Regions from separate parts of the Epibacterium sp. ABV4_022 genome, predicted to be linked through region 3. Evidence: riboswitches for the same ligand, from Rfam matches in the RefSeq annotation. Region 3 holds a riboswitch; each other region holds the start of a gene.
What was found. A riboswitch is a leader RNA that binds a small molecule or an ion and turns the genes downstream of it on or off. The one in region 3 is predicted to bind cobalamin.
Positions count from the first base shown of each region.

Region 1: another riboswitch for cobalamin. It lies ahead of ACXAF5_RS14030 (hypothetical protein); the one in region 3 lies ahead of ACXAF5_RS05835 (DUF1636 family protein).
Region 2: another riboswitch for cobalamin. It lies ahead of ACXAF5_RS02380 (ABC transporter ATP-binding protein); the one in region 3 lies ahead of ACXAF5_RS05835 (DUF1636 family protein).
Region 4: another riboswitch for cobalamin. It lies ahead of ACXAF5_RS11215 (TonB-dependent receptor plug domain-containing protein); the one in region 3 lies ahead of ACXAF5_RS05835 (DUF1636 family protein).

Region 1 covers NZ_JBSWVA010000001.1:2,950,554-2,956,269, reverse strand. The annotation lists gene ACXAF5_RS14035 (inorganic phosphate transporter) at 1-807, opposite strand, end outside; gene ACXAF5_RS14030 (hypothetical protein) at 1,129-1,440, opposite strand; cobalamin riboswitch at 1,565-1,770, opposite strand; gene ACXAF5_RS14025 (bifunctional sulfate adenylyltransferase/adenylylsulfate kinase) at 1,928-3,646, opposite strand; gene ACXAF5_RS14020 (adenylate/guanylate cyclase domain-containing protein) at 3,873-5,555, opposite strand; gene ACXAF5_RS14015 (SDR family NAD(P)-dependent oxidoreductase) at 5,670-5,716, opposite strand, start outside.
Region 2 covers NZ_JBSWVA010000001.1:501,359-507,074, reverse strand. The annotation lists gene ACXAF5_RS02405 (ExbD/TolR family protein) at 1-193, shown strand, start outside; gene ACXAF5_RS02400 (ExbD/TolR family protein) at 200-583, shown strand; gene ACXAF5_RS02395 (energy transducer TonB) at 580-1,437, shown strand; gene ACXAF5_RS02390 (FecCD family ABC transporter permease) at 1,490-2,488, opposite strand; gene ACXAF5_RS02385 (ABC transporter substrate-binding protein) at 2,546-3,481, opposite strand; gene ACXAF5_RS02380 (ABC transporter ATP-binding protein) at 3,478-4,278, opposite strand; cobalamin riboswitch at 4,462-4,676, opposite strand; gene ACXAF5_RS02375 (DUF1328 domain-containing protein) at 4,854-5,015, shown strand; gene ACXAF5_RS02370 (Dps family protein) at 5,067-5,564, shown strand.
Region 3 covers NZ_JBSWVA010000001.1:1,218,588-1,224,303, reverse strand. The annotation lists gene ACXAF5_RS05855 (DUF1513 domain-containing protein) at 1-723, shown strand, start outside; gene ACXAF5_RS05850 (DeoR/GlpR family DNA-binding transcription regulator) at 961-1,755, shown strand; gene glpD (glycerol-3-phosphate dehydrogenase) at 1,748-3,328, shown strand; gene cobO (cob(I)yrinic acid a,c-diamide adenosyltransferase) at 3,440-4,114, opposite strand; cobalamin riboswitch at 4,139-4,374, shown strand; gene ACXAF5_RS05835 (DUF1636 family protein) at 4,474-4,953, shown strand; gene cobW (cobalamin biosynthesis protein CobW) at 4,973-5,716, shown strand, end outside.
Region 4 covers NZ_JBSWVA010000001.1:2,383,009-2,388,724, reverse strand. The annotation lists gene ACXAF5_RS11240 (DUF1826 domain-containing protein) at 1-30, opposite strand, end outside; gene ACXAF5_RS11235 (phosphoribosyl-AMP cyclohydrolase) at 60-533, opposite strand; gene thrS (threonine--tRNA ligase) at 605-2,524, opposite strand; gene ACXAF5_RS11225 (CobW family GTP-binding protein) at 2,620-3,765, opposite strand; gene hisI (phosphoribosyl-AMP cyclohydrolase) at 3,856-4,329, shown strand; cobalamin riboswitch at 4,426-4,635, shown strand; gene ACXAF5_RS11215 (TonB-dependent receptor plug domain-containing protein) at 4,796-5,716, shown strand, end outside.

The sequences.
Region 1 (5,716 bases), 1.7 Mb from region 3:
CAGCGCGTCGGTCAGCTCGATCTTGACGATCCGTTTCAGCCCCTTGACGGAGAGATAGGCGGCAAAGGCGCCGCCCATGATGCCCACCAGCACCGGCACCCAGGTGCGGGCGGCGGCGATCTTGTCGTCGCGGTAGATGATGCGGGACTTGATGAACCACAGGAAGGCGGCGGCGATCAGCCCGCCCAGCATCGGCGAGATCACCCAACTGGCGGCGATCGCCCCCATCTTGGGCCAGTTCACGGCGGCAAACCCGGCAGCGGCAATGCCCGCGCCCATGACGCCCCCGACCACCGCATGGGTGGTGGAGACCGGGGCCCCGATCCAGGTGGCGAGGTTGACCCAGAGCGCCGAGGCCAGCAGCGCCGCCATCATCGCGGCGATAAAGATGGTGGAGCTGGCCATGCTGCTGGGTGCGATGATGCCCTTGGCGATGGTCGAAACCACGTCGCCCCCCGCGATCAGCGCCCCGGCGCTTTCGAAGATTGCGGCGACGACAATGGCAAAGCCCATCGACATCGCATTGGCGCCCACCGCGGGCCCCATATTGTTGGCCACGTCGTTGGCGCCGATGTTCAGCGCCATATAGGCGCCGAAAGCGGCGGCGATGACGACGATGACGGTATTGTCCGCATCCCCCACGATCAGACCGGTCGCCGCGGCGACGATCAGGATGAACACGAAGGCGATCCCCAAACCGACGTTGGATCGGCCCACAAATGCGGTGGCCTGTTCCAGCGAGGACAGGCGATCGAGGTCGCGGTCCAGCGTTTCAAGGTGACGCGGCTCTAGATCGGTCTTGGACACCTGTCCTCTCCTCTGTATCTGCGCGCCGCGTCTGTAACGGTTTTGTGACAGTCCGGCAATGGCGGCAAACAGGCGACCGCGCCGCGCCGCAGATCAGAGCGCCGGCGGCGCGCGCGTGTAGGTGCTGAGACGGGAGATGCCGGGGCGGGACAGCCAGTTGGAGCCGGGCCGCAAGCCGTAGCGTGTTGCGGCAAGACACATCAGGCGCCGGTGCCTGACGTGATTCTTCATCTCTGTGCAACAACGGCGCCTCTGGCTTGCCCGTGCAGGCGGGGACTTGGTCCGGGGGGCGGCGGGCGCGCGGGCCGGTGGGTCAGGAGATCACTGCGGCATGCGGCGGCTGCGCCGGGCGGCGGCGCCCCCACGCCGGGTGCGCGGCGGCAGCGTCAATGTCAGCGGCTGCGGTGGCATTTGCAGCGAGGCCCGCAGCAGGTCACAGAACGCGGCAACCGCCGGGGACACCTCGGCAAAGGGGACGGCCAGGTCCAGCGCGTGCCGCGCCTCGCGGTGGTAGCTCGCCCGGCCGTTCAGTGCGCCGAGCCATTGCATGTAGCCCAGCTGGGCCATGCGCTCGGCCTCTCCGGTGGGCAGGGGGCCCACGTCCAGTTGTCGGATGGTCAGTTCCAGTATCATCGCGCCCTCCGCGCAAGGGGGCGGGCACAAACGGGCAACGGCGATGTTTCAGGTCCAATGCGGGCCATGTCGGTCTCTCCGTCCCAGGGCACCCCGCCCGGGTAAAAAGTGACTGAGGCGCGACCGCGTCGCACCCGAGATGGCAGGTCTCCTGACTCGCGGGTCGCAGCCCGTCTCCGTACCTTCCCGGACCAGAGGTCCAGTGGCGTCTTTGGAGAGGCTCGCCGCTTACAGTTGCGGGGGCAGTCACGGATTTAGGCAAGGCGCCTGCACCGTATTCCCTTTTCAGCCGGACCTGTCGATCCGGGCACCATCGCGGAAAGGATTGCAGGAACCGCGTGGCCTGTCCAGTCGGAATTCACGCCCCCGCGGGGCTGGCCCGGGGGAATTGGCCCCGGAAACTGGCCCGGGGAACTGGCGAGGCAGCATAGAAAAACGGCCCGCCGGGAAGGGCGGGCCGTCTGCGATTGGTCAGGGCGCGGCAGGATCAATTGCCGTTGATGAGGCCCATGCTTTCCAGCTTGAGCAGCACCTGATGGGCGCAGTTGTCGACCTCGACATTCTCTGTTTCGACGCTCAGCTCCGGGTTCTGCGGCACGTCGTAAGGGTCGGAAATGCCGGTGAATTCCTTGATCTTACCCTCGCGCGCCAGCTTGTAGAGGCCCTTGCGGTCGCGGCGTTCGCATTCCTCGATCGAGGTGGCGACGTGCACCTCGACAAAGGCGCCGTACTGTTCGATTTCCTCGCGCACGTGGCGGCGGGTGGCCGCATAAGGCGCGATCGGGGCACAGATGGCGATACCGCCGTTCTTGGTGATCTCGGAGGCGACATAGCCGATGCGCTTGATGTTGAGATCGCGGTGCTCTTTGGAGAAGCCCAGCTCGGAGCTGAGGTTCTTGCGCACGATGTCCCCATCCAAGAGCGTCACCGGACGGCCACCCATCTCCATCAGCTTGACCATCAGCGCGTTGGCAATGGTGGATTTGCCGGAGCCGGAGAAACCGGTGAAGAACACGGTGAAACCCTGCTGCGAACGTGGCGGCTTGGTCTTGCGCAGCTCGGCCACAACCTCGGGGAAGGAGAACCACTCGGGGATTTCCAGACCTTCGGCCAGGCGGCGACGCAGTTCGGTGCCGGAGATGTTGAGGATGGTCACGTCATCCTTGTCGGCGATCTCGTCGTTGGGCTCGTACTGGGCGCGCTCCTGCACATAGACCATGTGCTTGAAGTCGACCATTTCGATGCCGATTTCCTCCTGATGGGCGCGGAACAGGTCCTGCGCGTCATAGGGGCCGTAGAAATCCTCGCCGGCGGAGTTCTTGCCGGGGCCGGCGTGGTCGCGGCCAACGATGAAATGGGTGCAGCCGTGGTTCTTGCGGATCAGCCCGTGCCAGACCGCCTCGCGGGGGCCGGCCATGCGCATCGCCAGGTTCAGGAGGCTCATCGAGGTGGTGGCCGCCGGGTATTTGTCCAGCACCGCCTCGTAGCAACGCACGCGGGTGAAGTGGTCCACATCGCCCGGTTTGGTCATGCCGACGACGGGGTGGATCAGCAGGTTGGCCTGCGCTTCGCGCGCGGCGCGGAAGGTCAGCTCCTGGTGGGCGCGGTGCAGCGGGTTGCGGGTCTGGAAGGCCACGACCTTGCGCCAGCCCAGCTTGCGGAAATAGGCGCGCAGCTCGTTCGGGGTGTCGCGGCGGGCGCGGAAGTCGTAGTGGACGGGCTGCTGGATGCCGGTCACGGGGCCGCCGAGGTAGATCTTGCCGGCCTGGTTGTGCAGGTAGTTCACTGCCGGATGCGCCTCGTCATCGGCGCCAAAGACCTTTTCCGCCTCGCGGGACTTGTTCGGCTCCCAACGGTCGGTGACGGTCATGGTGGCGAGGATCACGCCTTCCTGGTCGCGCAGGGCGATGTCCTGGCCGATCTCGATCGAGGACGCGAAATCCTCGGAGACGTCCAGGGTGATCGGCATCGGCCAGAGCGAGCCATCCGCCAGGCGCATGTTCTCGACAACGCCGTTGTAATCCTCTTCGGAGAGAAAGCCCTTGAGCGGGTTGAACCCGCCGTTCATCAAAAGTTCTAGATCGCAAATCTGGCGCGGGGTGAGGTCATGGCTGGTCAGTTCACCGGCTTCGACCTTCAGTTTCTGCGCGGAGTCATAAGATACGTAGAGCTCCGGGATTGGAGCCAAATTACTCAACATCGTCATAAGAAGTCTCTCTCGTCTGGCATCGGGCCTGCGCAAGGGCAGCACTCGGGCGGGCAATAGCCTGTGCGTATGACGAAAGTCTAGTGATGCAACAGAAAAAGGAAAACATGGGCGATTTTTGCCAAGTTTGGATCGCTGGTCCGCAATTGGCGCCGGGAACGGAACAGATTTCAGCCTTTTGCAAAGCCGCGCAGGCCGGATGGTCCCCGGGCGCGGGCCGGTTGTGTCATGAGGCGGCGGGCTGGCCGGCAATCAGGCTGTCGAGACTGGAGGCGCGCGGCAGGGGCAGGGCGGTCACCGGGCCGTCGACGCCGCGCAGGGTGAAGGTCTCAAAGGCCAGCGGCACCTCCGCCACTCCGGCCGCGTCGAAGACCTCGCGCGAGACCAGGATCTCGACGCCGAGGTCCTTGGTCTTGGCCTCCAGCCGGCTGGCGGCATTGACGGTGGCGCCGATCAGGGTGCGCGGTGCCAGCCCGGCGGCGCCGATCTCGCCCAGCACCACGGTGCCCAGGTGCAGCCCCATGCCGATGCGCACCGGATCCTCGCCTTCGGAGGCCAGAACCCGGTTGAACCGCGCCAGGGCGACGCCGATATTGGCCGCCGCCGCCAGCGCCGCCTCGGCAGAGGAGGCCGCATCGCGGGTTTCGAACAGCGCCAGCATGCCGTCGCCCATGTATTTGTCGACGGTGCCGCCGGTGCGGGTGACCTCGGGCACGATGGCGTCAAAGAAGCGGTTGAGTAGGAACACCACGTCATAGGGCAAGAGCCCCGCCGAGCGGGCGGTAAAGCCGCGGATGTCGAGGAACAGCACCGCGATGGTCTTTTCCTCGCCACCGGCGGCATGGACCTGGCGGCGGCCCTTGGGGGAATAGACCCGTTTCACCGTGAGCGCCGAGGTGGGGCGGATCTGGCAGGCCAGCCGCATGTTGTCGGCGGCGTTCACCGCCCGGAGGCTGCGGGCCTCGGCGGGGCTGGGGTCCGGCAGGCTGTCGAGCCCGTCGGTCACTGCGACCCGGCAGGTGGTGCAGCGGCCCTTGCCGCCGCAGAGCGAGGGATGCGCGATGCCTTTCATCTGCGACATCTCCAGCAGCGTCAGCCCGCGGTCGGCAGTAATCTCGGGGCCGTCCTCATATCTGATCCGCACCGAGCGGCTGCGCTGGATCAGGCGGCGCAGTGCGAAACAGCCCAGGGCCAGCCCGAGCAGGCCGAAGAACACAAAGACGCCGATGTTGGTGGCATCGGCCAGCGCCACACGTTCGGCGGCGTCGGGCCAGTTGTAATCGGCCCTGATCTGGGCGGCAAAACCATCCTCGGCAAAAAAGTCCCACATGCGCCGCCCTTCGGTCACCAGACCGGCCAGCGCCAGCGCCGGAACCAGCACCGCGACGCCGATCATGTAGGGCACGGCATGCTGCCACCAGCGGGTCAGCCGCAGCCACATGTGCAGGCCGATGCAGCCGTGCACCCAGACCGCCAGCAACAGCAGATACTGGTGCAGCGCCTCCGGCCCGGTCCAGAGCATGAGAATGATCGAGGACATCTCGTCCTCCAGCCCGTAGATGCGGGCGGCGTAGTTGGTGTGCACCACATGCTGGATCAGCTGCAGCGGGATCAAGACCCCGAGGGTCAGTTGCAGCCACTGGGTGAGGCTCATGCGCAGGGTCCGCCGCATCGCCACCTGCCACAGCGCCAGCCCGGCGTGCACCAGCAAGGATGCATAGAGCACGATCTGGCCGGGCAGGGATTTGGTCACCGCCTCGCGCGCCTCCTGCACCGCCTCCAGCAGGTCCGGCGACACCAGCCCGGCGGCGACATTGAGGAAATGGAAGAAGGCAAAGGTGAACAGCACCAGCCCCGAGACCAGCCGACTGCGTTGAATCCAGTTGCCCTGCCAGAGTGCCTGCGCCACGTGTGAACGTTCCCCATGAGGTGTTTCACCCGGTTTAGGCGATCCGTGTCGGGCTGTCACCTGTGGGATGGGCGGGGCGGGGGCGCCGCACGCAGGATCGGCACCGGCGCCGGATCACGGCAGGCTGAGTTTCGCCATGCGTCCGCCATCGACCGCATAGA
Region 2 (5,716 bases), 720 kb from region 3:
GCCAGAGCAGGTCTTTGTGAACGGGCAGCCAGTCCCGCTCGCCGAACTTGCGGCGGTGCTGGACCCGCTGGTCGAGACGCGCACGGATACGCTGATCCTGCGCGGGCGGGATGGGGCCAGCCTGCAACGTATCGTCACCCTGACCGAGACCCTGCGATCCGCCGGGTTCACCTCGGTCGTTCTGGTGGAGTGAGCGCCGATGGACCTGTCTGACGCCCCCCGCCGCCCGCGCGCGGAATCGATCGTGCCGATGATCAACGTGGTGTTCCTGCTGTTGATCTTCTTTCTGATGACCTCGCGTCTGGCCCAGCCCGACCCGATTGAGGTCACCCCGCCCGAGGCGGATCTTGACGCGCCGCTGGAGGCGGAGGCCACGCTCTATGTCGACAAGACCGGCACGCTGTCGTTCGACGGCCAGACCGGCGACGCCGCGATGACGCGGCTGGCCGAGGTGTCCGCCAAAGACGCCATCCTGCAACTGCGGGCGGATGCAGAGCTGGAGGCGACGGTTGCCGCCGGGTTGCTCGCCGATCTGTCGGCTGCCGGCTTTGCCCGTGTGGAACTGGTGGTGAGCCCGAAATGAAACGCTGGATCGAAGGCTTTCTGTTTGCGGCGCTGGCGGTCGCCGTCCACGTTGCCCTATTTGCAAGCGTTCCGGAACAGGGCAGCCAGGCCGGCGGATCTGGCGGCGAATATGTCGTCTCCATCGCCGGAGCCGCGCCCACCGTGCGCGAGATGGTGGACCGCTGGGAGCAACCACCGGACGCCCCGCCGGTCGAGCTGGAACCGCTCGATACGCCGGTTGCAGAGACATCCGCACCAACGCTGCCGCAGCTCGACAGCGCGCCCGCGCCACGCGCCGAGGTGCGCCTGGCCATGACGCCCCCGGAAGAGGCTGCGCAGCCGGAGATCGACACAACACCCGCACCGCCACCACCGCCGGAACCGGAGCCTGAACCCGAGCCAGAGCCCGAACCTGAGCCGGAGCCGGAGCCGGAGCCGGAGCCGGAGCCGGAAGACGTGCCCGATACCGCGCAGCAAGCCCAGACCACCACCGCCGGGCGGGCCGAACAACGCGCCGCCGGAACAGGCGGCAGCGCGCAGGCGGGCACCACCAGCACGGCCCGCACCACGACCAGCACAAAGGGTCAACAGGCGAAGCTGCAACAGGTCTGGGGGGCCAAGATCCGCGCCCGCATCGAGCGGCGCAAACGCTATCCTTCCGGCGCGCGCGGTGATGGGGCTGTTGTGGTCGGGCTGACCGTCAGCCGGGGTGGGCAGCTGCTGAACTATCGCGTTGTGCGCTCGTCCGGCGTCGCGGCCTTTGATCAGGCCGCCTTGCGCGCCATTGCCAACGCACGGCGGTTCCCCAAGGCCCCGAACGGGCTGCCCGGGGCGCAGTTCCCGTTTGCATTGAAGATCACCTTCAGCCGCTGAGGCTGGTCAACACGCCCCACGGGTGTGGCCGACGGGGCGCGGGCGTGCGCCGCTAGCCCTTGCGCTGCCCCAGCAGCCAGATGAAGAACAGCCCACCAATCAGCCCGGTCACGACGCCGATGGGAATATCCTCGGGCGCCAGGATCGTGCGGGCCAGAATATCCGCCCAGAGCAGGAATACACCTCCAAACAGGGCGCTTGCCGGCAGCACAAGCCGGTAGTCCCCGCCGCAGATCAGCCGCACGATATGCGGCACCATGAGGCCGACAAAGCCGATGATGCCGGAAAACGCCACCATCACCCCGGTGATGAGCGCGCCGATGACAAAGGTCATCAGCCGGAACCGCGCCACGGCGATGCCCAGGGTGGCGGCGGTTTCATCGCCCACCGTCATTGCGTTGAAATCCGCCCGCCGCCACCAGAGCCAGGTGCCGCAGCCCAGCAGGATCAGCAACGGATAGATCAGATGCGACCACTGCGCGATGCCAAGCCCCCCGAGCATCCAGAACACCACGGTGTGAGAGGCCCGCGGATCGCCCAGAAAGATGAGCACATTGGCCCCGGCCATCACGATGAAGGACACCGCCACCCCCGCCAGTACCAGCCGATCCGCCGTCGTCGATTGGGTCAGGCGCGTGACGCCGAGCACCACCGCCGTTGTCGCCAAAGCACCGGCAAAGGCCAGCAGGGGAACCGTCAACAGACCAAGGAACAACCCGGTGTGCAGCAAGGCCAGGATCGCGCCAAAGGCCCCGCCAGAGGAAATCCCCAGCAGATGCGGATCGGCCAGCGGATTGCGGGTCACCGATTGCAGGCTCGCCCCGACCAGCGCCAGCCCGGCGCCGACCATGATCGCAAGCAGCGCACGCGGAAAGCGGATATCCCAGACGATCGCGGCCCGCCCCTTGGACCAAACCGGCTCCACAAGGCCGGGCCAGATCTTGTCGATCAGCACCCCCCAGACGGTGCCGGTCGACACCGGCACCGCCCCGAGGCTGATGGCAAAGGACAGCGACACCAGAAGCGCAGCCAAACCGCCAACAAGCAGCATCGGTGCAGTGCGCGTGCGCCGCAGCGGGCCAATATGCGCTTCGCTGTCCTGCATCGGTTATTCGCCCCAGAACCCGGCGGCGAGTTTTTTCACGGCCTTGATATTGCGCGGTCCGGGGGTGGCTTCGACATACTCCAGCACCACGAACCTGTCGTTCTTGACCGCATCCATCTCGGCAAAGGCCGGGTTCTGCATCATGAAGTCCCGTTTCTGCGCGGCGGTGACGTCGCCGTAGTTCACGATCACCACGATCTCCGGATTGCGGTCCACCACCTCTTCCCAGGTTACGGTGGCCCAGCTCTTTTCGAAATCATCCATGATGTTCTTGCCACCGGCGGCCTCGATCAGGGCGGTGGGCATGGCATAACGACCGGCGGTGAACGGGGTATCCTCGCCGCTGTCGTAGACAAACACCCGCGGGGCTTCGCCATCCGCCTCCAGCTCCTTGGTAAAGGCGGCGAGATCGGCGCGATAGCCGGCAACCAGGGCCTCGGCCTTGTCCTCCACATCAAAGATCCGGCCGAGGTTCAGCAGATCAGTGTACATGTCATCCATGCTTACCTTGGGCTTGTCGCCGATGTGGATGCAGCTTTCGGTGAGTTCGTAGACCTTGATGCCAAAGGGGGCGAGGGTCTCGGGGGTCACCTCGCCACCGACTTTCATGCCGTAGTTCCATCCGGCAAAGAAGAAATCCGCATCTGCGCCGACCAGCACCTCCTTGGAGGGGTAGCGGGCGGAAAGCTCCGGCAGCGCTGCAACCCCATCGCGCATTTCCGCGTCCAGGGTTTTCCAGCCCGAGACGCCGGTGTAGCCGACCATGTGATCGGACAGCCCCAGCGCCAGCATCATTTCGGTCAGGTTGACGTCATTGGAGATCGCGGCTTGCGGGACGCTGTCAAAGGTCACGTCGCGATCACAGCTCTGAACCGTGGTTTCAGCCCAGGCGGAGGTGCCTGCCAGTGCCAGCGCGACGGGAAAGAGGATATTTTTCATGAGGTGTGTTCCTGCGAGATATTGGACAAGTGAAAGGTCAGGTGATCCCGGCCCGCACGGGCCAGGTGGTCGCGGCGGGCCTGCACGCCAAAGGCCTGGGAGACGCGCGTTTCGGACAGCACCACGCCGGGTGTGCCAAAGCCCATAACGCGGCCCTCTGCCATCAGCAGAATGTCATCACAGACCTCGGCAGCGAGATTGAGATCGTGCAGCGAGGTCACGATGGTCAGATCGAGGTTCCGGATCAGCGCCAGCAGTTCGAGTTGATGGCGCACATCCATGTGGTTTGTCGGTTCATCGAGGATCAGCACCTGCGGTTCCTGCGCCAGGGCGCGGGCCACCATGACCCTCTGCCGTTCGCCCCCGGACAGGGTGGCAAGCGTGCGGTGGGAAAAACCGGTCAGGTCGAGCCTGCGCAGTGCTGCGTCAATAATCGCCGCATCCCGCTGACCCGATGTGGCCAGCCCGTCGCGATGGGGCAGACGTCCCAGCGCCACGATGTCCTTCACCGTCAGGCCGAAATCGGTCGGTTGCTCTTGCAGCACCGCCGCCACCCTGCGCGCGGCCTGCCGCGGCGGCATGGCCCACAGATCGGTCCCATCGACGAGCACCTGTCCGCTGCGCGGCGACTGATAGCGATAGAGGAGCCGCAGCAGGCTGGACTTGCCGGCGCCATTGGCGCCGACCACCCCAAGCACGCGCCCGGCGGGCAGGTGGAAACTGGTTTCATGCAGGATCAGGGGGCCACGGCGTCGCGGCGCCCAGGTCAGGCCACGCGCCTCCAGGGTCGCAGCCATTACCGCCCCCTCCGGGCAAGCGCGGCACGCGGCGCGTCACCGGCTCTGCACATGTCTCGATCACACAGCGCCATCCGCGGCTCCGCTCTTGTGTGCGGGGGATAGGCAGAACACAGGTTGGCGTCGCTCCCGGCTCGGGAGGTCAGACAGCTACCACCGTTCACCGGGACACCCCGCCCAGGTTACACATCGGGTCAGATGGCAGGTCTCCTGACTTGCGGTTCGTCATTCCCCTGCACCTTCCCGGATGGACATCCAGTGGTATCAGGCAGGGTCATTCGCCGCTCACAGTTGCGGGGGCAGTCACGGGTTTGGCGCCTTTTGGCTACACCTCACCGTATTCCCTTTTCATCCCCGCGCATCTGAGGCGACGGAGAACCATCTGGCCCAGACATGGGCCAAACGGACTGAATATGTCAACTGTTTTGCAACCGGCGACAGGCCCGACAGCACGCGGCCCCCGTCCGGGCCACAGCGCGACGATGCGTTTCTCCGGGAACAATTCGCGCCGCGCGCCGTTGTGTCTGCGAGGCCCGCACAGGGTGGGCACTGTAACACGGCAAAGGAGGCACCCCATGCTTGGTTGGGCCCTGACATTCCTGGTGATCGCACTGATCGCGGCCGTCTTTGGCTTTGGCGGTATCGCCAGCGCCTCGGCCGGGATCGCGCAGATCCTCTTTTTCATCTTCCTGGTGATGTTCGTCGCCGCGTTGATCTTTCGGGCAGTTCGCCGCTGACCCGAAGGCACGCATCGGATCGACCGACACTCCACGCAGAAAGGACATGACATGAGCACCGCATTGAACGTCAAACCGCAAATCGCACCTGTCGAGACCGGCGTCCGGGACACCACCGCCATCGCCGAGGGGCTGAGCGACGTGCTGGCGGATACCTACCGCCTGACGCTGAAAACCCACATCTACCACTGGAACGTCGAAGGACCGCTGTTCTTCTCGCTGCACAATCTGACCGAAGAGCAGTACCAGAACATGTTTGCCGCCGCAGATGAGCTGGCAGAGCGCATCCGCGCCATCGGCCACCTGACCTCCGGCAAGATCACCGGCGTCTTGTCCGACAGTATTGTCGACGACCTCGGCCAGATGCCAAGCGCCGGGGAAATGTGCAAGGATCTTGAAAGGGACCATATGCGTCTGGCCCACCGCCTGCACGCGCTGATCGAGCTGGCCGAACAGCGCAAGGATATGGTGACGGGTGACCTGGCCACCGAACGCGCGGCCTTCCACGAAAAAGCGGCTTGGATGCTGCGTGCTTTGTCTGCCTCGTAGGCACGCATGTATTCTGCAGGGGGCCCTTCATCCTGACGGGTGTGGGGCCCCTTTATTTTGCGGATGCGACGTTTTGGCCGCCGCGCCGCTGCTCGCCCGACACACACCCGCGCAAACAAACGGCCCGGACAGTGCCGGGCCGTCGATATCGC
Region 3 (5,716 bases):
GAGGTGATGTATACGACCGAGAATGCCTTCGAGAGCGGCGAAGGCATGATTGGCGTCTGGAACGCCCGCGATTATCGCCGCATCGGCCAGTTCCCCTCCGGCGGCATCGGCCCGCATGAGATGCTCTTGCGCCGCGACGCCCCCGGTCTTGTGGTGGCCAATGGCGGCATCGAGACCCACCCGGATACTGGCCGCGCCAAGCTCAACATCCCCTTTATGCGCCCAAACCTCAGCTATCTGAGCCTGTCGGGTGAGATACAGGAGCAGATGGAACTGCCTTCGGATCTGCACAAAAACTCCATCCGCCATATCGCGGTGCGCAGCGATGGCACCGTGGGGTTTGCCATGCAATGGCAGGGCGATCTGGGCGCGGACGTGCCGATCGTGGGCCTGCATCACCCCAGCGACGCGCCGCGCCTGATGGCGGCGGACGACCCGCGCCTGCGCAACCTCAATGGCTATGGCGGCTCCATCGCGTTTTCTGGCGATGAGACGCAGATCGCCGTGACCTCGCCCCGGGGTGGCGTGGTGCAGGTGATGGACTGCGCCAGCGGTGCTTTACTGGCCGAACATGCGCTCCGGGATGTCTGCGGCCTTGCGACCCGGCGCGAAGGTTTCCTAGCCAGCACCGGAACCGGAGCCGTGGCGCGGATCGGCACAGAGGTCGAACACCTCGCCACCGCGCCGCTGGCCTGGGACAACCATCTGATCCCGCTCACCTGAGAGCACGCAGTGCGGCCCCGACCTCGGGTGGGGGTGAAGCCCCCTCCCGTGGGGGAGGTCGGGGGCTGCCCGACCTTCGTCCGGGCGAAACCCAGTCAAAACTCCGAGAGCAAAACCTCCGCCCCTTCCGCATCCGCGCGAGGGGCTTTCGTTTTGCGCCACACGCACACGAGAACGAAATCCATACGTGACAAAACGCGTGGTGTTCTCTATATGCATCCATGAAAAGGAAAGCTCATGGACGCAAGCGACCGCCAAAACGAAATCCTCTCCCTGCTCACGCAGCAGGATCGTGTCGAGGTAGAAGATCTTGCGCGCCGCTTTGGCGTCTCTTTGCAAACCGTGCGCACTGACCTGCGCGATCTGTCTGCTCGTGGCCAGCTGAGCCGCGTCCATGGTGGCGCCGTGCGCATCAGCTCTGCCGCCAATCGCGGCTATGCCGAGCGCCGCAGCCTCAATGCCAGCGGCAAACGCGCGATGGCCGCATTGGCCTCCGATGTGATCCCTGAGAACTGCTCCATCGCGCTCAACATCGGCACCTCGACCGAACAGGTGGCGCGCGCGCTCTCCGGTCACAAGGGGCTGACGGTCCTCTCCAACAATATCAACATTATCAATATGATGATGGGGATGGAGGCGCGAGATCTGATCCTTGTGGGTGGCACCATCCGCCAAAGCGACGGTGCCATTGTCGGCGAAGAGGCGGTGGACTTCATCAACCGCTACAAGGTCGACTACGCCGTCATCGGCGCCTCTGCCATGGACGCGGACGGTGCAATCCTCGACCACGACGCCCGCGAAGTCTCCGTCGCCCGCGCCATCCTCAGAAATGCCCGCACGCGCATCCTGATGTGCGACGGCAGCAAATTCGACCGCTCCGCCCCCGTGCGTATCTGCGCCCTCGCGGAGCTGGATTTTGTCATCACAGACCGCCCTGTTCCGGCAGAGTTTGCCGAGGCCGCAGAAGCGTCCGGCACCCGAATCCTGATCGCAGACGGCGGCCCCGAAACCGAAAGCAGCGAAAATGACTGATACGCCCAAGACCTCCGACATCACCGACCTGTTCATCATCGGCGGCGGCATCAACGGCTGCGGCATTGCCCGCGACGCCGCCGGTCGCGGCCTCTCCGTGACATTGGCCGAAATGAACGACCTCGCCTCAGCCACTTCCTCGGCCTCGACCAAACTGTTCCACGGCGGCCTGCGCTATCTGGAATATTTCGAATTCCGTCTGGTGCGCGAGGCCCTGATCGAACGCGAGGTGCTGCTGCGCGCCATGCCGCATATCTCATGGCCGATGCGTTTCGTGCTGCCTTTCCACAAGGACATGCGGTTCGACAACACCACGCCGACCTCCAAACTGCTGACCACCGTCATGCCATGGATGAAAGGCCGCCGCCCTGCATGGCTGATCCGGCTGGGTCTTTTTATGTATGACACGCTTGGCAAACGCGGCATCCTGCCCGGCACCGCAACCGTGGACCTGACTACGGATGAGGCAGGCAAGCCCTTGAACTCCAAATTCAAAAAGGCGTTTGAATATTCCGACTGTTGGGTCGAGGACGCCCGCCTCGTGGTGCTCAACGCCCGCGACGCCGAGGCCCGTGGTGCCGAGATCATGACCCGCACCGAGGTCGTGAATGCCACCCGCCACGCGGATCACTGGGAAATCCACCTGAAGGATCTGGCCACCGGCGCAGAAAGCACCCGCCGCGCCAAGATGCTGGTCAACGCAGGTGGGCCATGGGTGGCGGATGTGCTGCGCCAGAAGCTCGGACAAAACAGCCGCGAAAACGTGCGCCTCGTGCGCGGCAGCCATATCGTGGTGCCAAAACTCTACGACCACGGGCGCTGCTACTTCTTTCAGGGGCAGGACGGGCGCATCATCTTTGCCATTCCCTATGAGGAGGATTTCACCCTCATCGGCACCACCGACGCTGATCACCCCGATCCCGAGACCAAACCCATCTGCACCGAGGAAGAGCAGGACTATCTGGTGAAATTCGCGTCGAACTATTTTGACACACCCGTGACACGCGATCAGATCGTCTGGACCTATTCCGGCGTGCGGCCGCTCTATGATGACGGCGCCAGCTCCGCCTCCGCCGCGACACGCGAATATGTGCTGACGCTCGACAAGACACAGGCCCCGCTGCTCAATGTCTTTGGCGGCAAGATCACCACCTACCGCAAACTGGCCGAGGCGGCGCTGGATAAAATCAACGAGGTCTTCCCAAGCCTGCCTTCGGAGTGGACCGCAGGTGTGCCCCTGCCCGGCGGCGATTTCCCGGTCGAAGATGTCACCCGCTTGCGCGAAAAACTCGCCGCCGACTATCCCTTCCTGTCGGCCTACGCCACCCGCCGCCTGATCCGCGCCTATGGCACCGAGGCCTGGGCCATTCTGGGCGACGCCAAGGCGCAGAGCGATCTGGGCGAGAGCTTCGGCGCGACCATCACGGCCCGCGAACTCGACTGGGCGATTGCCCGCGAATGGGTGCGCACGGGCGAGGATTTCCTGTGGCGACGCACAAAACTCGGCCTGCGTCTGGACCCTGATGCGCGCGCAGCGGTCGACGCTTATATCCAGTCCCGCGTCACCGACTAACAAAACAGACCAACAGAAAAGAGGGGCACAGCGCCCCTCTTCACATTTTTCCAAATACCTCGGAGCGCGAGGCAGCGCCTCGCATCCCCGCTCACAACGCGCGCTGAGGTTTCAGAATTCCACGCCCTTCTGCGCCTTCACCCCGGCCCGGAAGGGATGCTTCACCTGCGCCATCTCGGTCACAAGATCGGCGATCTCGATCAGTTCTTCCTTCGCGTTGCGCCCGGTCAGCACCACATGGGTCATCGGCGGTTTATGCTCGACGAGGAACTCCAGAACCTCCTGCAAATCCAGATATTCATAGCGCAGCGCGATGTTGATCTCGTCGAGCAGCACCATGGTGTTCTTCTCATCGAGGATCATTTCCTTGGCCTTTTCCCAGCCCGCGCGGGCTGCCGCAATATCGCGGGCCTTGTCCTGCGTTTCCCAGGTGAATCCCTCGCCCATCGCGTAGAACTGGCACAGATCCGAGAAATTCTCCTCGATCAACGTCCGCTCGCCGGTCTGCCACGCGCCCTTGATGAACTGCACCACCGCCGAGGGCATGCCATGGGCGATGCAGCGCATGATCATGCCGAATCCCGAGGACGACTTGCCCTTGCCGGGGCCGGTGTGAACGATGATCAGACCCTTTTCGCCATCCTTGGTTTTCATCATCCGATCTCGGGCGGCTTTTTTCTTTGCCATCTTGGAGGCATGGCGTGCCGCTTCTTCGTCGGAGATGTCGGTTTCGCTACTTGCGCTGGTCTGATCGCTCACGGGGTCGCTCCTGCTGTTTGGCCCCATGTCTTGACAAAGAGTGCCCCCATGGCGCAAGGGATTTTCGTTGGTTCCCGAAGGTGACACCCTTCGGGCGAAGAGGGAATGTGACAAGGCACGCCGCAGCGCGCCCCAAGCACAGCCGCCCCCGCGACCGTGACCGGAGAGGTCTCCCGACGCCACTGGCGCACCCCCAGGGGGGCACCGGGAAGGCGGGACGACCGTCAGCGCCCCACCCGGGTCTGGCATCCGCAAGCCGGGAGACCTGCCAGCGCGTGTGAAACCGGCGGACGGGGTGTGCCGCGACCGGTTGAGGGCCTGCCACACGTGGCACGCGCCCCCATCTGGCCTGCCCCGCCTCGCCGCTGAGGAGGAGAAAAGGCCGCATGGGAGAGACCCCCAGCCAGAGCCCGGAGCCGGTTGTCCTGACCGTCTGCACCACCTGTCGCCAGACCGGCAGCGATCCCGAAGCCATGCGCCCCGGCCGCATCCTTGCCGACCGTCTTGCGGGCAGCGCGCTGCCCGAGGGCGTCACCGTGCGCGGGGTCGAGTGCCTCTCGGCCTGCACGCGGTCCTGCACGTTGCATCTCTCCGGGGGCCCTGCGCGCTGGAGCTATATCTACGGCGATCTCGACCCGGATGCCCATCTTGAGGATATCCTCGCCGGTGCGGCCGCCTATGCCGCGACCGAGGATGGGTTTGTGCCATGGCGCGAACGCCCGGTGGTGTTTCGCAAACAATCCATCGCCCGCATTCCGCCCGTCTCCATGCCAAGCGTCGCGCTGACCCCGACGCCTGCACCCGAGCGTCACGACTCTTCCAGTGACACCCCAGACACGCCTGCCACCGAGCTTGCGCAGGATTGATCCGAAAGGCCTATTTCACATGACCACATTGAACAAGATCCCCGTCACCGTCATCACCGGCTTTCTCGGCGCTGGCAAAACCACTCTGATCCGTCACCTGATGCAGAACCCGCAGGGCAAGCGCCTTGCCGTGGTGGTGAATGAGTTTGGCACCGCCGGTGTCGATGGCGACATCCTGAAATCCTGCGCCGACGAGAGCTGCCCGGCGGAGAACATCATGGAACTCGCCAATGGCTGCATCTGCTGCACCGTGGCCGATGATTTCATCCCCACCATCGAGAGCCTGATGGCGCTGCCCGAGCCGCCCGAGCATATCGTCATTGAAACCTCCGGTCTGGCACTGCCAAAGCCGCTGCTCAAAGCCTTCGACTGGCCCGCGATCCGCTCGCGCATCACCGTGGACGGGGTGATCGCCCTGGCCGATGCCGAGGCCGTCGCCAAGGGCCAGTTCGCGCCGGATCTGGACGCCGTGCAGGCCCAGCGCGAGGCGGACGACAGCCTTGATCACGAAACACCGCTGTCCGAGGTCTTTGAGGATCAGATTTCCTGCGCAGACATCGTACTGTTGTCCAAGGCCGATCTGGCCGGTGAGGCCGGCGTCGAGAAAGCCCGCGCCGTGATCGAAGCCGAGGCCCCGCGCAAGCTGCCGATCCTGCCAATGACCGAAGGGGTGATCGATCCGCGCGTGATCCTGGGTCTTGGCGCTGCCGCCGAAGACGATCTCGACGCGCGCCCCAGCCACCACGACGGCCATCACGATCAC
Region 4 (5,716 bases), 1.2 Mb from region 3:
GTCGAGCGCGGGGGGCGTGTCGAGGATCATCTGGCGAACTCCTGTTTCAGGCATTGATTTCAAGGCTGGTAGGGCAGGGACGAATGATGCAGGACGATGCGCAGGATGCCTGTTTCGTCCTTCTTGTAGCCAAAGCTCTTGTCCACCGTGGTGACGGAGCCGTCCTTGTTGGTCAGCTTGACCCAGCCCATCCACATGGCGACATCGCCCTGGACGAAGCGGGCCGAGGGGATGCTCTCCATGGCGCGCCAGCCCATGATCGCAAACCCGTTGTCGAGGGGGTAGTCATCGGAATGGCCGCAGAAATAGGCCAAGGCCCCGGCTTTGGTCGGGCGAAAGGTCTGCGCGCCGCTGGCCATGGTCGGTTTGAACAACACCGGCCCGAGGTCATAGCCGTAGTAAGCGTCGATATTGGCCGAGGCGACCGCGCGGGCGGCTTTGATACCGCCGTCCTCAAAGGCCTTCGAGATGGCGATTTTTCCATTGCCCCAGATGGTCAGGGCGTTCTGGATGTCGTCTTCGGTAATCTGCAAGGAACAGTCCTTTGTTTGATGGGGTCACAAGGGGGCCGGTAGCCCCTTCTGGCAGAGTGGAGGATGGGGCCTTACGCTCCGCGGGGCGGACGCGCCTCTGTCACCAGCAGGCGGACCGCCTCTTCGAGGGTCAGGGTCTCGGTCTTGCCGGTTCCGTGGCGCCGGATGGTCACGCTGCGCGCGTCGGCCTCGCGCCCGCCGAGTGCGATCTGGACGGGGATCTTTTGCAGCGCGTGTTCGCGCACCTTGTAGCCGATCTTCTCGTTGCGCAGATCGGTCTCGACCCGCAGCCCCGCCGCCTTTAGCGCCTGTGCAACCTCGGTGGCCCAGTCATCGGCGGCTCCGGTCACCGTGGCGACAACCGCTTGCACCGGCGCCAGCCACAGCGGCAAATGACCGGCGTGGTGTTCTATCAGAATGCCGGTGAACCGCTCCAGCGAGCCAAAGAGCGCGCGGTGCAGCATCACCGGTGCCAGCTTGTCGCCCGACGGGGCCACATAGGTGGTGCCAAACCGTTCCGGCAGGTTGAAATCCACCTGAAGCGTGCCGCATTGCCAGTCCCGCCCGATGGCGTCGCGCAGGACATATTCCAGCTTTGGCCCGTAGAACGCGCCTTCGCCTTCAAAGATCGTATAGGGATGACCGGCCTGATCCAGCGCCTGACGCAGCGCATCCTCGGAGCGGTCCCAGCTTTGATCGCTGCCGATGCGGTTCTCCGGGCGGGTCGAAAGCTTGATGCGTACATCGTCAAAACCAAAATCGCGATAGATCGACATCACCAGATCGTTGACCTTCAGGCATTCCGCGGTCAGCTGCTCCGGCGTGCAATAGATATGGGCATCATCCTGGGTGAAGCTGCGCACGCGCAAAAGCCCGTGCAAGGCGCCGGATGGCTCGTAGCGATGCACCTTGCCAAATTCGGCGATCTTCAGCGGCAGATCGCGATAGCTCTTGGTGCCTTGCCCGTAGATCAGCATATGGCCGGGGCAGTTCATCGGTTTCAGCGCATAGTCGCGATCGTCCTCGGTCTTGGCGAGAAACATGTTCTGGCGGTAGTTCTGCCAGTGGCCCGAGGTCTCCCACAGGGCGCGGTCCATGATGTCGGGAGAGTTGACCTCGATATAGCCCGCCTCTTCCTGGCGCTCGCGCATGTAGCCGATCAGCGTCTGGAACAGGCGCCAGCCCTTTGCATGCCAGAAGACAGACCCGGGCGCGACTTCCTCAAAGTGGAACAGGTTCATCTCGCGTCCCAGTCGGCGGTGATCGCGTTTCTCGGCCTCGGCCATCATCGTCATATGCGCATCGAGCGCGGCTTTGTCGGCAAAGGCGACCCCATAGATGCGGCTCAGCATCGGGTTGTTGCTGTCCCCACGCCAATAGGCGCCCGCCACCCGGGTCAGTTTGAACGCGCTGCCGACATCCGCGGTGCTGCGCATATGCGGCCCCCGGCAGAGGTCGAGCCAGTCCCCCTGGCGATAGATCGTGACGGTCTCGCCCTCGGGGATCGCATCAAGCAACGCCAGTTTGTACCCTTCGCCGGCGGTCTCAAAATGCTGTCGGGCTTCTTCGCGGGTCCATTCCTCGCGGGTGAAGGGGGTCCTGGCGGCGATGATCTGGCGCATCTTTTTCTCGATCACCGGCAGATCCTCGGGCGTGAACGGCGTGTCCCGCTCGAAATCATAGTAGAACCCGTGTTCGATGGCCGGTCCGATGGCGGTTCTGGTGCCGGGCCACAGCGCCTGAACCGCTTCGGCCAACACATGTGCGAGGTCGTGGCGGATCAGTTCCAGCGCCCGCGGGTCATCCCGGGTCACCAGCTCTACCGCGGCGCCGTCGGGCAGGGGGCGGGACAGATCCGTGACCTCTCCGTCAACAACCGCAGCGACCGTGCGCTTGGCAAGGCTCGGGCTGATGGCGGCGGCAAGATCGGCGGCGGTGCTGGCAGGCTCAAGCGCGCGGCTTGCGCCATCGGGCAGGCGGATATGGATCATTTCGGGGTCTTTCTGTCAGGGAGGGGAGGCACCGGGCCGCAGACCGATGGCGCTGTGGCTGTTTCTCTGGTGTGGGGGCAACAGACCGGCATGGCTCAGAACGGCAATTCCAGGGTGTCGACCATCATCCCGCCGGGCAGTGCCGGCGGTGCGGTCTCGGCCTTTGGTTTCATCAGGAGCATGTCGAGGCTGGCCTTGAGGTCGGCCTCTTCCATGTCGCGCGCGATGACAACGACGCGGCTGGTGGTCTCCGTGCCCGACCAGCTTTTGAGCGGCACAGGGGCATCAAAAATATGCTGCACCCCGTGAAAGACAAACGGGTATTGCAGGCCCTCGACGTGCAGGATGCCTTTCATACGCAGGATGTTCTGTCCCTTAAGTGCAATCAGCGAGTCCAGCCAGAAATCAAAGACATTTGCGGCAATGGGATCTGTCACTGCGATCGAGGCGGAGATGATCCGATGGTCATGTGTGGCGGGCGCGGATGGGCTGAAGGCCAGTGGGGCCGGGGGCGTTGCCGCGGCGGCAAAACTGGACAACCCGGCCAGCGGATCGGGCTGTGCCATCTCTTGCGACAGTCCCAGCCAGCGGTCGACCTCCGGCGCGGCCACGCCCTCGCGCAGGGCAGAGAGGCCAAACAATGTGCCCACCGACACGCGCCCATGGTCGGCCCGGACACGCGGGGCGGTGGTGTTCAGACCCTCCAGGCGTTTTTCGAGCCGGGACAGGTCGAACCCGTCGATCAGATCCGCCTTCGACAGGATCAGCGTATCGGCCATGGCGACTTGCTGCACCGCCTCGAACTGCCGATCGAGGGTGCCCATGCCCGTCGCCGCATCCACCAGGGTCACCACCCCATCCAGCCGGAAGGCCTGCGCAATCTGGTAATCGGTGGTCAGCGTATGCACGATCGGTGCCGGATCGGCGATGCCGCTGGTTTCAATCACCACCCGGTCAAATTGCACCTGACCCGCGTCCCGCTTTGCGATCAGGTCCTCGAACGTCTTGGCCAGATCGCCCAGGATTGCACAGCACAGGCAGCCCGACGGCAACAGGACGGTCTCCTCGGTGGCTTCTTCGATCAGGTCGTGGTCCAGACCGATATCGCCAAATTCATTCATGATGACGGCAATCCGCCCCGCGTCGGGGTCGCGGATCAGATGGTTTAGCAGCGTGGTTTTCCCGGCCCCCAGAAACCCGGTCAGCAAGGTCACGGGAATGCGTTTGTCCTGCTCGGTCATCACGGTGCTGGCCTCTTTACAGTGTGTTGCCTTTCGTTCAGGACTGTTACGTTATAACACTACGTTTTACAAGAAGCCGGAGAAGGCGATATGACACAACTGCACTTTCAGCCCCGCACCACCGTGGAACAGGTCGAGGAAAGCACCGACCTTGCGCCCAAATTCGGCGATGATGGTCTGATGCCCTGCATCACCACGGACGCAGCCTCGGGTGAGGTGCTGATGCTGGGCTGGATGAATGCCGAGGCCTTTCGCCTGACGATCCAAACCGGCGAGGCGCATTATTTCAGCCGCGCCCGGAAGGTGTTGTGGCACAAGGGGGCGACCTCCGGCCTGGTTCAGACCGTGGTCGAGGCGCGCATCGACGACGATCAGGACGCCCTGTGGCTGCGTGTCGATGTGACCGGCTCCGGCGCATCCTGCCACGTGGGCTATCGGTCCTGTTTCTACCGCGCCGTGCCACATGGCGCAGAGGCCGGGACGCCGCTGACCTTTGTTGAGGCGCGCAAGACCTTCGACCCGGTGGCGGTCTATGGCGATGCGCCGAACCCGACCCAACTCTGACCCTGCGGCGTTGGGGCAGGGCGTTTGTACGCCGCTGCCGGGGCAACACCGCCGTCGCACCGGGCTTTGGCGCTTGACAGGATCACGTCACTTTGTCTAAGCCCGGGTCATTCTGGTCCGGCTGGGAGACCACCCGGTTAAAAGGGAACACGGTGAGGTGTAGCCAACAGGCGCCGAATCCGTGACTGCCCCCGCAACTGTGAGCGGAGAGCAATGCTGCGATATGCCACTGCCCGGAAAGGGTGGGAAGGCGCGGCAAAGCCTCGACCCGCGAGTCAGGAGACCTGCCAGAAGGATCACCCTGTCCGGGTGCGGGGCGCGCCAAGGACAACGGACTTCCGTAGTGGTGGCAGTTCTCACCGTCTGCGGGGGCAAGGCCTTCCGAAGACCCGAAATTTGGACCCGCTGCCCGGCATGGGCGGTGTGCCTGGCGTGTGTATTGCGCGCGGGCTGGGAGGAATGGAATATGGACAAGGCAAGCCTGTCACTGGCCGCCGCGCTGGTGGTCGTCCCCGCAATCGCAACCGCTCAGGAGGGCGGTGTCATCGATCTCGGCGAGATCATCGTCTCCGGCGGCCTGACCCCGATCGAGGCGGACAACTATGGTCGCTCGGTCTCGGTGATCACCGCGCAAGAGCTTGAAACACGCGGAGTTACCACCCTGCAAGATGCCCTGCGCGGCGTTCCCAGCGTGGCGGTGAACTCGACCGGCAGCGGCTTTACCCAAGTGAGGATCCGCGGCGGCGAAGGCAACCACGTGCTGGTGCTGATCGACGGGGTCGAAGCCAATACCGGGTCGGGCGGCGAATATATCCTCAGCGGGCTGACCGTCAGCGATATCGAACGCATCGAAGTGCTGCGCGGCCCGCAATCGGCGCTTTACGGCGCCAATGCCGTCTCTGGCGTGATCTCGATCACCACCAAGCGGGCGGAAAAGCCGGGCACCTCTTATGGCGGTGGCGTCGAAGTCGGCTCCAACAGCACCCGTGCTGCCAATGCCTATGTGCGGCAGCGGTTCGAGCGCGGCGAGCTGAACTTCTCCGTCGACACGCGCCAGACCGATGGCGAGGACGGTTCACGGCTGGATGGCGGCGACACCGAGTTCAACGACCGGGAAACAGTGAACCTGACCGGTCGGTATGAGATTACGGATCAGATCACCACCGGTTTCACCCTGCGGCGCACCTGGCAGCACTACGGCAGCGAGGACACGCTCCCCTTTGGCTCCACGTCTCCGACCTCTGAAGGCTATCTGGTGGAAAGCCCGGCAAACACCGACCGCGACGAAGTGTTCGGCTCGTTGTGGCTGGAGGCTGACAGCGCCTCCGGGCGCAGCAGGCACCGGTTTTCCATCAGCGGAACCGACCAGGAGAACCAGTCCCGGGAT